2 regions of the Clostridium aquiflavi genome follow, and region 1 is predicted to be linked to the other one. Evidence: riboswitches for the same ligand, from Rfam matches in the RefSeq annotation. Region 1 holds a riboswitch; the other holds the start of a gene.
The links. A riboswitch is a leader RNA that binds a small molecule or an ion and turns the genes downstream of it on or off. The one in region 1 is predicted to bind glycine.
Positions count from the first base shown of each region.

Region 2: linked by a shared signal. The riboswitch ahead of RGC78_RS15400 (alanine/glycine:cation symporter family protein) and the one ahead of RGC78_RS10635 (alanine:cation symporter family protein) in region 1 are both predicted to bind glycine.

Region 1 is NZ_JAVJAN010000026.1:53,839-58,848, forward strand. It holds gene RGC78_RS10630 (cation:dicarboxylate symporter family transporter) at 353-1,618, shown strand; glycine riboswitch at 2,094-2,181, shown strand; gene RGC78_RS10635 (alanine:cation symporter family protein) at 2,323-2,577, shown strand; gene RGC78_RS10640 (amino acid permease) at 2,719-4,101, shown strand; gene RGC78_RS10645 (phosphotransferase) at 4,148-4,990, opposite strand.
Region 2 is NZ_JAVJAN010000066.1:850-9,136, forward strand. It holds gene RGC78_RS15370 (helix-turn-helix domain-containing protein) at 1-121, shown strand, start outside; gene potA (spermidine/putrescine ABC transporter ATP-binding protein) at 143-1,195, shown strand; gene RGC78_RS15380 (ABC transporter permease) at 1,188-2,030, shown strand; gene RGC78_RS15385 (ABC transporter permease) at 2,024-2,824, shown strand; gene RGC78_RS15390 (ABC transporter substrate-binding protein) at 2,811-3,875, shown strand; gene ndk (nucleoside-diphosphate kinase) at 3,969-4,388, opposite strand; gene RGC78_RS15400 (alanine/glycine:cation symporter family protein) at 4,647-6,074, opposite strand; glycine riboswitch at 6,147-6,231, opposite strand; glycine riboswitch at 6,234-6,317, opposite strand; gene RGC78_RS15405 (GNAT family N-acetyltransferase) at 6,576-7,016, opposite strand; gene RGC78_RS15410 (phosphatase) at 7,132-7,869, opposite strand.

The DNA.
Region 1 (5,010 bases):
AAATTTAAATTTATTTCATTTTACTTGGAATTTTATAATCAGTCAAGAGATTTATAAAATATTTTTTAAATAAAATTAAGTTTCTAAGATATTGGACAAGTATAAATCCTTATTGAAATTTAAAAATAGTGGGTTTCAATGATCATGTTTTGCATATCAAGTTTTAAAGAGAATTAAAAAAATATGCAATTATAATGGTTGTACATTTGGAATTTTAAAACATAGGGATAAATATTTTTATTTATGTTATACTATATGCTGTGAATTGGAATTTTATATGGAATTTTGTTGAATATATTCCAGTATAATAAATCTAATGATAAAAATTATAGACAATTGAGAGGGACTTTAAATGAAAAAATTAGGACTAGCAATTCAAATTCTTATTGGACTTACACTAGGTATTATAATAGGAGCAGTTTTCTATGGTAATCCAGTTGTCGAGTCATATCTACAACCGTTTGGGGATATTTTTATCCGATTAATCAAAATGATAGTTGTTCCTATTGTATTTTCATCACTTGTTGTTGGTGTTGCCGGTGTAGGTGATATTAAACAAGTAGGTAAAATTGGTGGAAAAACAATACTTTATTTTGAAGTAGTAACTACAGGTGCTATTATATTAGGTTTATTAGTAGCAAATTTAGTTCATCCAGGAACTGGTGTAAATATTCAGGAGCTTTCAGCAGTTAGTATTGATAAATATATGAGTACCGTAGAAGCAGCATCTAATCATGGTTTTATGGATACATTTATAAATATTGTTCCAACTAATATTTTTGAATCATTTGCTAAAGGTGATTTACTTGCTGTTATATTCTTTTCAGTTATGTTTGGTTTAGGTGTTGCTGCAATTGGTGATAAAGGGAAACCAGTTCTTGCTGTTTGTCAAGGCGTGGCTGATGCAATGTTTTGGGTAACGAATCAAATTATGAAACTTGCTCCGCTAGGGGTATTTGGTTTAATAGGTGTAACAGTTTCTAAATTTGGACTAGCTTCCTTAATTCCATTAGGAAAATTAGTTATTACTGTTTATGGTGCTATGATTTTCTTTGTACTTGTAGTGCTTGGTTTTGTGGGAAAAATATTTGGAATAAGTATTATGGCACTTATAAAAATTTTAAAAGATGAAATTATTCTTGCATATACTACAGCAAGCTCTGAAGCGGTTTTACCAAAACTTATGGAAAAAATGGAGAAGTTCGGATGTCCAAAGTCAATTACATCATTTGTTATTCCAACAGGATACTCATTTAACTTAGATGGATCTACATTATATCAAGCTATTGGAGCACTTTTTATTGCACAAATATATGGAATTCATTTACCACTTGCTACTCAAATTAATTTAGTATTTGTATTAATGATTACTTCAAAAGGTATGGCAGGAGTGCCTGGTGCATCTTTTGTTGTTTTATTAGCTACTGTAGGTTCTGTAGGTATTCCTGTAGAGGGGGTAGCTTTTATTGCTGGAATCGATCGTATTGTTGATATGGCAAGAACTACTGTTAATGTAATTGGAAACTCATTGGCTGTTGTTGTTATATCTAAATGGGAAGGAAAATATAACGATGAAGAAGGAAAAAAATATTTTGAATCCATTAAAAATGTAGCATAATTAAATAAAATTAATAAATTAAACTGGATTGATACGTATAATTAAGAAAATATTGAATACAAGTCTTTTAACAATAATTATACAAAAATCAGCGCAAAAGAATTAGCACAAAAATTATAAAGTTAAGATCTGACTTCGATATTTAATTGGAGTCAGATCTTTTTAAATTTCTCAACCATAGAACATTTAGTTTTTTTGATATTAAAATATCACATTTATAGAAGTAGTTTTATTATTTAAATTATTTACTATAAATGGAACATGTTATTATCTTATAATAGATGTTTTTAGCAATTATTATGAAATAACATTTTTATTTTAATAAAAAAATGAAGAAATTGTTGCAACTTTATTAAAAATAGACTAGTATATATTTTAACAGTTCAGACGAAGATAGTGGGAGAGTTGTGACTATGGTCATGCACCGAAGAAGTAAATCTTTCAGGTACCTATTTAATTAGAGATGACCGCTATTGGATGAACCCTTGGAGAGACTCGAAATAGAGCACCGAAGGAGAAAGTCGTAAGACGAAACTCTCAGGTAAAAGGACAGGGGAAAGGTAGCATATCTTATAAAAGTAATACATTATATATTACTTCATTTAGATTTTATCTATTCCCATTTGTATCTCCAATAACAAAATACTTATATTAGGAAAAAGTATTTTTTAGTACATGCTTTTTGACTAACATGGAGGGATAAAATGGATCAATTAACAAAAGTACTTACTCAAATCGATTTTATAGTATTGGGGGTTCCACTTTTAGTCTTACTAATGGAAACTAGAATCTGTCTTACTGTACGTCTAGGATTAATTCAATTACTCAAATTGTCTCTTTCTCTAAAATTTCTTTTTGAGAAAAGTGAAAAAGAGCACAATGTAGAAGGTGATGTTACTAGTTTTGCAACATTATGTACTGTATTAGCAGCTACTATATCTTGTAGTTATGCTTTATAACAGTACTAACATCAATAATACTTTTTTGGGGCATTATAGAAATAGAAAGCTATATTTCAATGGCCCAATAATAATTCTAGAAAATTGTGATCTCAGTAACACAGATTTAAAAACAGTAACATTTAGAAAGGCGGAATACATATGTCAGAAAATCAAAATTTATCGAGAGGACTAAAAAATCGTCATGTTCAATTACTTGCAATTGGAGGTGCAATTGGTACGGGATTATTCCTTGGTGCAGGCAGGTCAATTCACTTGGCAGGTCCATCTATTTTATTTGCGTATATGATAACAGGGATAATTTGTTTTTTTATTATGCGTGCCCTTGGGGAATTATTGCTTTCTAATTTGAACTACCATTCTTTTGTAGACTTTGTATATGATTATCTAGGAGATAGAGCCGCATTTATTACTGGATGGACCTACTGGTTTTGTTGGATTTCACTTGCTATGGCTGACTTAACTGCTGCTGGACTTTACATACAATATTGGTTCCCGAATATAGCTCAATGGGTTCCAAGCCTTATAGTTCTTGTAATTTTACTAATTATGAATCTTACCACAGTAAAGTTATTTGGTGAAATGGAATTCTGGTTTGCCTTAATTAAAGTTGTTGCAATTTTATCACTAATTATAATTGGTACATTTATGATTATTAAAGGATTTTCTACAGATGCGGGTATATCTAGCTTTACAAACCTTTGGAGTCATGGTGGCTGGTTTCCAAATGGGTTAAGAGGTTTTATCCTTTCTTTCCAAATGGTTGTATTTGCTTTTACTGGAATCGAATTAGTTGGTTTAACAGCTGGTGAAACTGAAAATCCAGAACATGTTATTCCAAAGGCTATTAATAATATTCCAATTAGAATTATTATTTTCTATATCGGAGCACTTACTGTTATTATGAGTATATACCCATGGAATTCAATTAATCCAGATAAAAGCCCATTTGTACAGGTATTTGCTGCAGTGGGAATCGCAGCAGCAGCAAGTATTGTGAATTTCGTTGTACTAACATCAGCTGCATCTGCTTGTAACAGCGGTATCTTCAGCACAAGTCGTATGGTTTACTCTCTTGCTAAAGAAAATAATGCACCTGAGTCAATGAAAAAATTAACTTCTCATCAAGTACCTTCTAATGCTACAATGTTTTCTGCAACTGTCATATTGATTTCAGTTATTCTGAACTATATTATACCAGAAGGGGTGTTTGTACTTATTACAAGTATATCAACATTCTGCTTTATCTTCATTTGGGCAATTATAGTTATCTGCCATCTAAGATATCGCAAAACTAATCCTGAGCTTGCTACTAAGAGTAAATTCAAAATGCCATTTTATCCAATGGTAAACTATATAATTCTATCATTTTTTGCTTTTGTTATAGTCGTATTGGCACTTAATAATGAAACTCGTGTAGCCCTATTTGTAACACCTGTATGGTTTATAATGCTTGGTATGATTTACAAGATACTTAAATCAAAAAAGAAAAATGAAGAAAATGTAAAAAGAAATTTAGTATAGGTTAACTCACTTACGTTAGACATTTGTATGACAATAGATTAATTATTTAAGAGTTTTGTCTTAAATCTTCAAAAATAATATTAGCCCCGTTAAGATAATCATAATCATTGTTTGGATCTTTAGTTTTTAATAATGACCATGTTGCATTATAAAATTTAACTACATATAAAAAATCTAATAGTTTTTTATAATCTTCTTCTTTATAATAACCAAAATATTGTATTAATAAATTCTTTCTACAATTATCATTAAGGAACCATGATATTGTAGCAAGATCCCAAAAAACATCGCCCATGGCTGAATATTCATAATCAATAAAATATAAGTTGTTCTTTGAAAGAAGTATATTTGAACAATTAAGATCATTGTGACATAAGCCTATAGTTGGATTATTATTTAGAATAAATTCTAGATAATTTAATTTTTTAAAAAGTGTATCAATATAATTAGGTAAAGAGATATTGAATTTTTTACATAAATCAATTCTAGTTTTTATATGATTAAAAGGTTTAAAGAGCTTTTCACAATTTAAATTATGAAGTTCTTTTAATCTTTTAGTCAATTTGTTAATAAAATTAATAGATGAGAATTCATCTTCAGTAGGCATGTTACCCTTTATCCAAGGAAGAATCATATTACCACTTTTGATAGAAAAATAATAAGGTTTAGGAGTTAAACTAATAGTAGAAGCTTTATTTATAATTTGAAATTCAGTTGCTCTATCATTATCTAAATATAGATTGGTGCAAATTCTAATAAAAAAATCATTACCATTATATGAAATTTTATAGTTATTATTATTAAGTCCACCTATTCTTTCTACAGAGGTAACGAGGTCAGTATTCCAATTAGTATTTTGTTTTAATAAAAACAATAACTCTTCATTCATTTTAAATATTCTCCTAATTC
Region 2 (8,287 bases), on a different contig from region 1:
AAAACTAAAAGTTAAAAAGAATGAAAGCTTTTACTTTAAACCAAAGGTTAATCATTATATTTCTAACGCTGGTAGAACACCAGCAAAAGTTATTTGGATAAGTACTCCACCATCATTTTAAATTTTAGAGAGAGGTGCTTTTTTGGTGAGCGATAATATAATTAAATTAAATAACATAAGTAAATCTTACGGTGAACAAAAAATATTAGATAATTTATCTTTGACTATTAGAAAAAATGAATTTTTAACATTATTAGGACCTAGCGGTTGTGGTAAAACAACTACCCTAAAAATAATTGCTGGTTTTGAAACAGCGGATACTGGAGAAGTCTTATTTAAAAATGAAGATATATCTAATCTTCCACCTTACAAAAGACAAGTAAATACCGTATTCCAAAAGTATGCATTATTTCCTCATATGAATGTATACGAAAATATCGCTTTTGGGCTTAAATTAAAAAAACTCCCTAAAGATCAAATAAGAAAAAGTGTTAAAGAGATCCTTGAGCTTGTTGCATTAAAAGGATTTGAAAAAAGAAGTATTACTTCATTAAGTGGTGGACAACAACAAAGAGTTGCAATAGCAAGAGCTTTAGTTAACAAACCTGAAGTATTACTTCTTGATGAACCTTTAGGTGCATTGGATTTAAAACTGAGAAAAGAAATGCAAATAGAATTAAAGAAAATACAACAAGAAGTTGGTATTACATTTATCTTCGTAACTCATGATCAAGAAGAGGCCTTAACTATGTCTGATACTATAATTGTTATGAATAAAGGTGTTATTCAACAAATGGGCAGTCCTGAGGATATTTATAACGAACCTGCTAATGCTTTTGTTGCAGATTTCATTGGTGAAAGCAATATTTTAACCGGAATAATGATTGATGATTTTAAAGTTGAATTTTGCAACAAGAGATTTGACTGCGTTGACAAAGGTTTTGAAAAAATAGAAAGTATTGATGTAGTAATAAGACCTGAAGATATAAAAATAGTTGAAGCTGAAAAAGGAATGCTTAAAGGTATTGTAAAATCTATAATGTTCAAAGGAGTTCATTATGAAATGCAAGTGGACGTAGATGATTTTACATTCATTCTTCACAACACAAAATCTGTAGATGTTGATAATGAAATTGGATTAGACATACATCCTGAAGATATACATATTATGAAAAAGAGTGATGACAATGCGTAAAAAAAATACTTCAATCTTAGCATATCCTTATTTTGTATGGAGTGCACTATTTATAGTTGTTCCTTTAATTATAGTTTTATTTTTTAGCTTTACTACAAAAAACAACTCAGGTTATTCATTTTCTTTGGAAAATTATAATAATTTATTTAATTCTCAATACTTATATATATTTAAACAGTCTATAATATTAGCCTTTGAATCAACTATAGCTTGTTTAATTATTGGATACCCTGTTTCATATATAATTTCAAAAATAAATTTAGATAAAAGAAATTTTTTAATAATGTTATTTATTTTGCCCATGTGGATGAATTTTTTATTAAGAACTTATGCTTGGGTACCTATCTTAGGAAAAACAGGTTTAATAAATCTTTTGCTTAGTAAACTAGGTATAGGACCTATTTCTTTTCTTTATAATGATGGTGCTGTTTTACTAGGAATGATTTATAACTTCTTACCATTTATGGTTCTTCCTATTTATACAATATTAATAAAGATGGATCAGGATTTAATAAATGCTGCACATGATTTAGGTGCAAATAGATTTAAAGTTTTTACAAAAGTTGTGTTACCACTTAGCATGCCTGGAATAATTTCTGGGGTCACTATGGTATTTATGCCTGCTGTTTCTACCTTTGTAATCTCAAGATTATTAGGTGGAGGTCAATATATGTTGATTGGAAACGTCATTGAGCAACAATTTACAACCATGGGTGATTGGAATTTTGGATCTGCCATTTCAATATTAATGATGATAATTATATTAATATTTATGGGTATTACTTCTAGATTCGAAAATGATGACAGCAAAGAAGGTGGTGGACAATTATGGTAAGTAGATTAGAGAATTTTATTAAAAAATCCTATTTAGTTATTATATTTTTATTCTTATATACTCCTATCATCACTTTGATGGTATTTTCATTTAATAAATCAAAAACCATGGGAAGATGGACTGGCTTTACACTTAAATGGTATAAGGAATTATTTGGTAATGAAAGACTTATGTCTGCACTTTATTATACTTTATTAATTGCTGTTATAGCCTCAATTATAGCCACTATAGTTGGTACAATAAGTGCAATTGGTATACATAAAATTAAAGGCAAAAAAAAGTCTCTTATTTTAAATGTTAATTATTTACCTGTTTTAAACCCAGATATAGTTACAGGTATTGCACTTATGTCTATGTTTATATTTATTAATTTAAAATTTGGATTTATTACTATGTTATTAGCGCATATTACATTTGATCTTCCTTATGTAATTCTTTCAGTTCTTCCAAAATTAAAACAGTTACCTGAAAATACTGTAGAAGCTGCGGAAGATTTAGGTGCTACTCCACTATATGCTATTAGAAAAGTTATACTACCTCAAATAAAGCCTGGTATAATTTCAGGATTTCTTATGGCCTTTACAATGTCAATAGATGATTTTGTTATAAGTTTCTTTACAACAGGTCCTGGAGTTACTAATTTATCTATAGAAATTTATTCTATGGCTAGAAGAGGCATTAAGCCAGAAATTAATGCTCTTTCAACATTAATGTTCTTGACTGTTTTGACTTTATTAATAATAGTAAATAAGAAGCAAAATCTTACAAGGGGTGAACAATTTGAAAAAATTTAAAATATTCAGTGCTTTAGCATTAACAAGTTTATTGACTATAAGTCTTTTTTCTGGATGTTCTGATAAAAATGTAGGACAAAATGGTACAGTTTATTTTTATAATTGTGGTGATTATATTGATGAAGATTTATTAGCTAAATTTCAAGATGAAACTGGTATTAAAGTTGAATACTCCACTTATGATACAAACGAAATAATGTATCAAAAATTAAAAAGCAGCCCAGGTAGTTACGATCTAGTAATACCTTCTGATTATATGATTGAAAAAATGACAAAAGAAGATATGATTGAAGAATTAGATTTTAATAACATACCAAATTATAAGTATATAGATGATCGCTATAAAAATTTATCTTATGATCCAAATAACAAATGCTCTGTTCCTTATATGTGGGGTACTATAGGAATAATATATAACCCTGATTTAGTTACAGAACCTGTTAATAGTTGGGATATATTATGGAATGAAAAATATAATAATAAACAAATAATAATGTTTGATTCAATGAGAGATACTCTTGCTATTGGATTAAAGAAACTTGGATATTCTATAAACAGTAGAAATCCTGATGAAATAAATGCTGCTACTGAAGAGTTAGTGAAACAAAAGCAATCAATTTCACCACTTTATTATGTAGATGAAGTTAAAGATAAAATGATAAGTGAAGAGGCTATTATGGCAACTGTTTGGTCTGGAGATGCTGCTTATATAAGATCAGAGAATCCTAAATTAGAGTACGTTATTCCTGAAGAAGGAGCTAATAAATGGTTTGATGGTATGGTTGTTCCCAAAAGTGCTCCAAATAAAGAAAATGCTGAAAAATTAATCAACTTTCTATGCGATCCTGAAAATGCAAAACAAAATGTTGATTACATAGGATATTCAACACCTAATAAAGGTGCTTATGATATGTTAGAAGATCCTGTTAAAGATGACAAAGGCATTTATCCATCAAAAGAAGTTCTAGATAAATGTGAAATTTTTACTGATTTAGGTGATTCATTAAAATTATATGATGATGCTTGGATGAAAATCAAAACAGCTAAATAATAAAAAATCCTTAGATAAATTTTACTTTATCTAAGGATTTCTTTATTATAAGGCACGTTCAAATAAATAACTAGTTAGTATGCTAGTTTATTTTTATATACCTAAATTAACTTCTGGAAACCACAATTTTAATTCTGATTCTGCACTCTCTGCATTATCTGATGCATGAACACAGTTTTCAGTCTTGCTTCTAGCATATCTATGTCTTATAGTTCCTTCTTCAGCATCATCAGGACTTGTTGCCCCATTTATTTTTCTAACCTTATTTATTGCATCTTCTCCAGTTAAAATCATAGCACATAATGGACTTCCAGTTATAAATTCTATTAATTCTTCATAAAAGTTTTTTCCCTTATGTTGTGAATAATGTTGTTCTGCTATCTCTCTTGTTGCTTTCATCATTTTTATTTCAACGACTTTTAAGCCATTAGCTTCATAGCAACTAATAATATTACCTATTATATTTCTTTTTACTCCATCTGGTTTGATTAAGACCATAGTTTTTTCACTCATATTGATACCCTCCTTTTATGCTACATAATTATTATATGCATTATAATAATTATTATATACCTTTTCACAAGGTTTACATACCTTATGTTATAATATACTATAACATATTATAACATAAGGGAGTGTGTTTATGAAAAGGTATTCTATAAAAATTTCTGGTAGAGTTCAAGAGGTGAGTTTAGATATCTTTCTCATTTAATATTTATATAAAACAAAGGAGCTATCTTTCAGATAACTCCTTTAAACATTAAAACTATATTAAGCTACTACTTCTTCAATTGAATCTTTTGCTTTAATTTCTTCAAAGAATTTTTCAGTCTCTTTAATTACAACTTTTCTAAGACCTATTAATGCTATTAAATTAGGGAACGCCATACAACCATTAACTATATCTGCTATTATAAATATTAGTTCCAATGGTAAGAATGGTCCTATAGCAACTAATATTATATAAACTATTCTATATGGCATAATTGATTTAATACCCAATAAATATTGAATACATTTTTCACCATAATAATTCCATCCAAGAATAGTTGTAAATGCAAAGAATATTAATCCTATGTTAACAATATATTTTCCTAAAATTGCAATTGGTAATCCTATTTCAAATGCTGCTGATGTAAGACCAGCCCCTTCTATTGTTGCACCAACTTCAAATATCCCAGTAGATCCACTTGTTATTACTATTGCAAGACCTGTCATTGTACAAACAATTATTGTATCAAAAAAAGTACCTGTCATTGATATTAATCCTTGTTTAGCTGGTGAATTTGTCTTTGCTGCTGCTGCTGCTATTGGTGCACTACCAAGGCCTGATTCATTAGAGAATACACCTCTGGCTATACCATTTCTTATAGCCATTGTAACTGTAATACCTAAAACGCCACCGCCTATAGCTTGTGTATTAAAAGCACTTTCAAATATTAATCTTATTGCACTAGGAACAGCTGTATAATTAAATGCAAGAACTAATAGTGCTCCAATTATATATGCTACAGCCATAAATGGCACAAGAGTTTCTGAAACTTTAGATATTCTCTTTATTCCACCTAAAGTTACTAATGCTACTAACGCTGTTACAATTACTGCTGTTACAATTAACGGTATATTGAAATTAGCTGCTGCTGCTGCTATTGAATTTACTTGACCAAAAGTTCCAATTCCAAAAAATGCAACTCCAACACCAAAGAATGCAAATAATTTTGCAAGCCACTTTAATCCAAGACCATTTTGTATATAATACATTGGTCCTCCACACATTTCTCCATTTTCATCTACTTCTCTATATTTTATAGCAAGTAAACCTTCTGCATACTTTGTTGCCATTCCCAAAAATGCTGCTATCCACATCCAAAGCAATGCTCCAGGTCCTCCAGCTTTTATTGCTGTAGCAACTCCAACTATATTTCCTGTTCCTATAGTAGCTGATAAAGCTGTACATAAAGCTGCGAAACTAGATACATCTCCTTGTGCATCTTCATCTTTAGCTTCTTCATCTTTTCCAAAAACAAATTTTAAAGCCATAGGTAATTTGAATACTTGAAGTAATTTAAGACGAAAAGTTAGGTATAGACCTGTTCCAACTAAAAGAATTAGTAATGGTGGTCCCCAGATAATGCTGTCTATTTTTTCAAAAAAACTTTGAACTCCAGCTGTTGATAATAAGAAATTTGATAATAACATAAAAAAATCCCCCTTAATTTTTGATTATGGAGGAGAATAAGAATTAACTCAAAATGAGTTTAATAATCCTATCCCCTGTCCTTTTACCTGAGAGTTTCAGCAAATAAAATTTGCCTTGCTCCTTCGGTGCTCATATAACTATGAGTCTCTCCAGAGGCTCGTCCAGTAGCGGTCCTAATACCTGAAAGATTTCCCTCTTCGGTGTATTATTATAAATAATAATAACTCTCCCACTACCTTCGTCCGAACGTTCTATAAATTTGTTACTTAATTATATATTCATTTTTAAATTAATGCAAGTATTTTTTAACTTTTTAATATATATAATATACATTTAATATATTTAGTGCTGTTTTTTTTATTATTTAATTTTTATTTTATAATAATACGAACATTATCATTCTGATTCAAAATAAAGTTTACCATTTCTAATAATTAATTATAAAATAAGATAGGAAAATATCCAATTTCACATTTTCCTATCTTACAAAAAAATTTAGTTTAATTTTGAATTTTTTTTGACATTATGCACAAAGAATTAGTTTCTTTAAAATCATGTTTTAAATAAAAATTCTTTAAATTATTATTTTGAGTTGATAAAAACATAAAATCTACACCCAATTTCTTTACTTTACTTTCAGCACTATTAATTAATTTACTTCCAATGCTTTTTCCTTGAATTCTCTTTGAAACAAATACTTCTTTTATATTAAATTGTCTTCCTTCAAACCACTCTTCGCAATTTCCAAAAAGTGCTCCAAAAATTTCATTATTTTCAGTATACTTAACCCCTATAAAATTAGGAGATTTATATATATCATGCAATCTTCTATATGCACTTTCTATAGTCCAATTATCATTCCATGGTTCTTCATTGAATGCTTCTATAAAAATCTTTGCACATTCTTCTATATCACTCTCATTAATTCTCAATATTTCCATATAAACTTCCCCCTTTTTTCCCAATTATACGAATTAATATATTTAAAATGTTGATATATACAACAAGCAAAATGGCATTGTATATATCAACATTTTGCTAAAACATATATTCGATTTATATTTCTAAATCACTTAACTTTCCTTTTTTCTTTAGTCTTAATATTAATTCTTCTGGAATACTATTAATTATAAGCTCTTCTGGAAAATCTATTTCTTTCAGTATTTCAATTGCTTCTGTAAATTCCCCTATTTTAGTACAAAAATGTGCATCACTATTTAAAACTAATTTAGCACCATATTTTTTACATAATAAAGCTACTTCCTTGCAATTTTTTTTACTTCCAACTCTTGATGTTGTAAAAGAACTATTATTTATTTCAACTAAAACATCATTTTCAAAAGCACATTTTACTACTTTTTCAAAATCTATTGGCACTTGTGGGTTTCCAATATGACCTATTATATCAATTTTTCCACCTTTTATTGCATTTATAAATGCATTTGTATTTTCTTCCTTACTTCCAACCTTATATACTTCTGGTTGTGGATGAATACTACCGATAACTATATCTACCTTATCTAGTGTATAGTCATCCATGTCTAAATTCCCTTCATAATCTCTTATATTAGCTTCTACACCATAAAGCATAGTTACTCCATACATTTCTCTTGGTAGTACTTTATAATTATGAAAATACCAAATATGAGGAGAATTTGGCATTGTTACTCCATGTTCCGTTGTACCTAAAACTTTTATTCCTTTTTCTGAAGCTGCTTTAGCATTCTCCATCAAAGTAGAATACGCATGACCACTAACCAATGTATGCGTATGTACATCTAATGCATATTTCATCAAAATCCCTCTTTTCATCTATTGTTTTTCTATCCATTTATTATCATACTATCATAATTGAAATATAAATTAAACTTTTTAAACATTTACATGTTAAATATTTTATTTTTATACCAAATTATGTTATGATCTAACTTCTTTAAAGGTATTAATATTTATGATATGATGTAACTAATTAAATTAAGGCTCTGTTTTAAATGCGTGTTGATATATGCAATAGGTAAAGTGGCATTGTAATTGGACTTTGAGAATCCTTAAGTGAGAACCTAAATTTTATATTTAGCTTTTCGAACTTACTCAGCGAAGTCGAGTTTCATTTTGATAATCACATTTACTGCTTGTCGCAATTTTATATTGGGAGCAAGCTAAAATGGGACTATACTCATTTTAGCATTCCTAAGTTCAATTACTCAGCCCA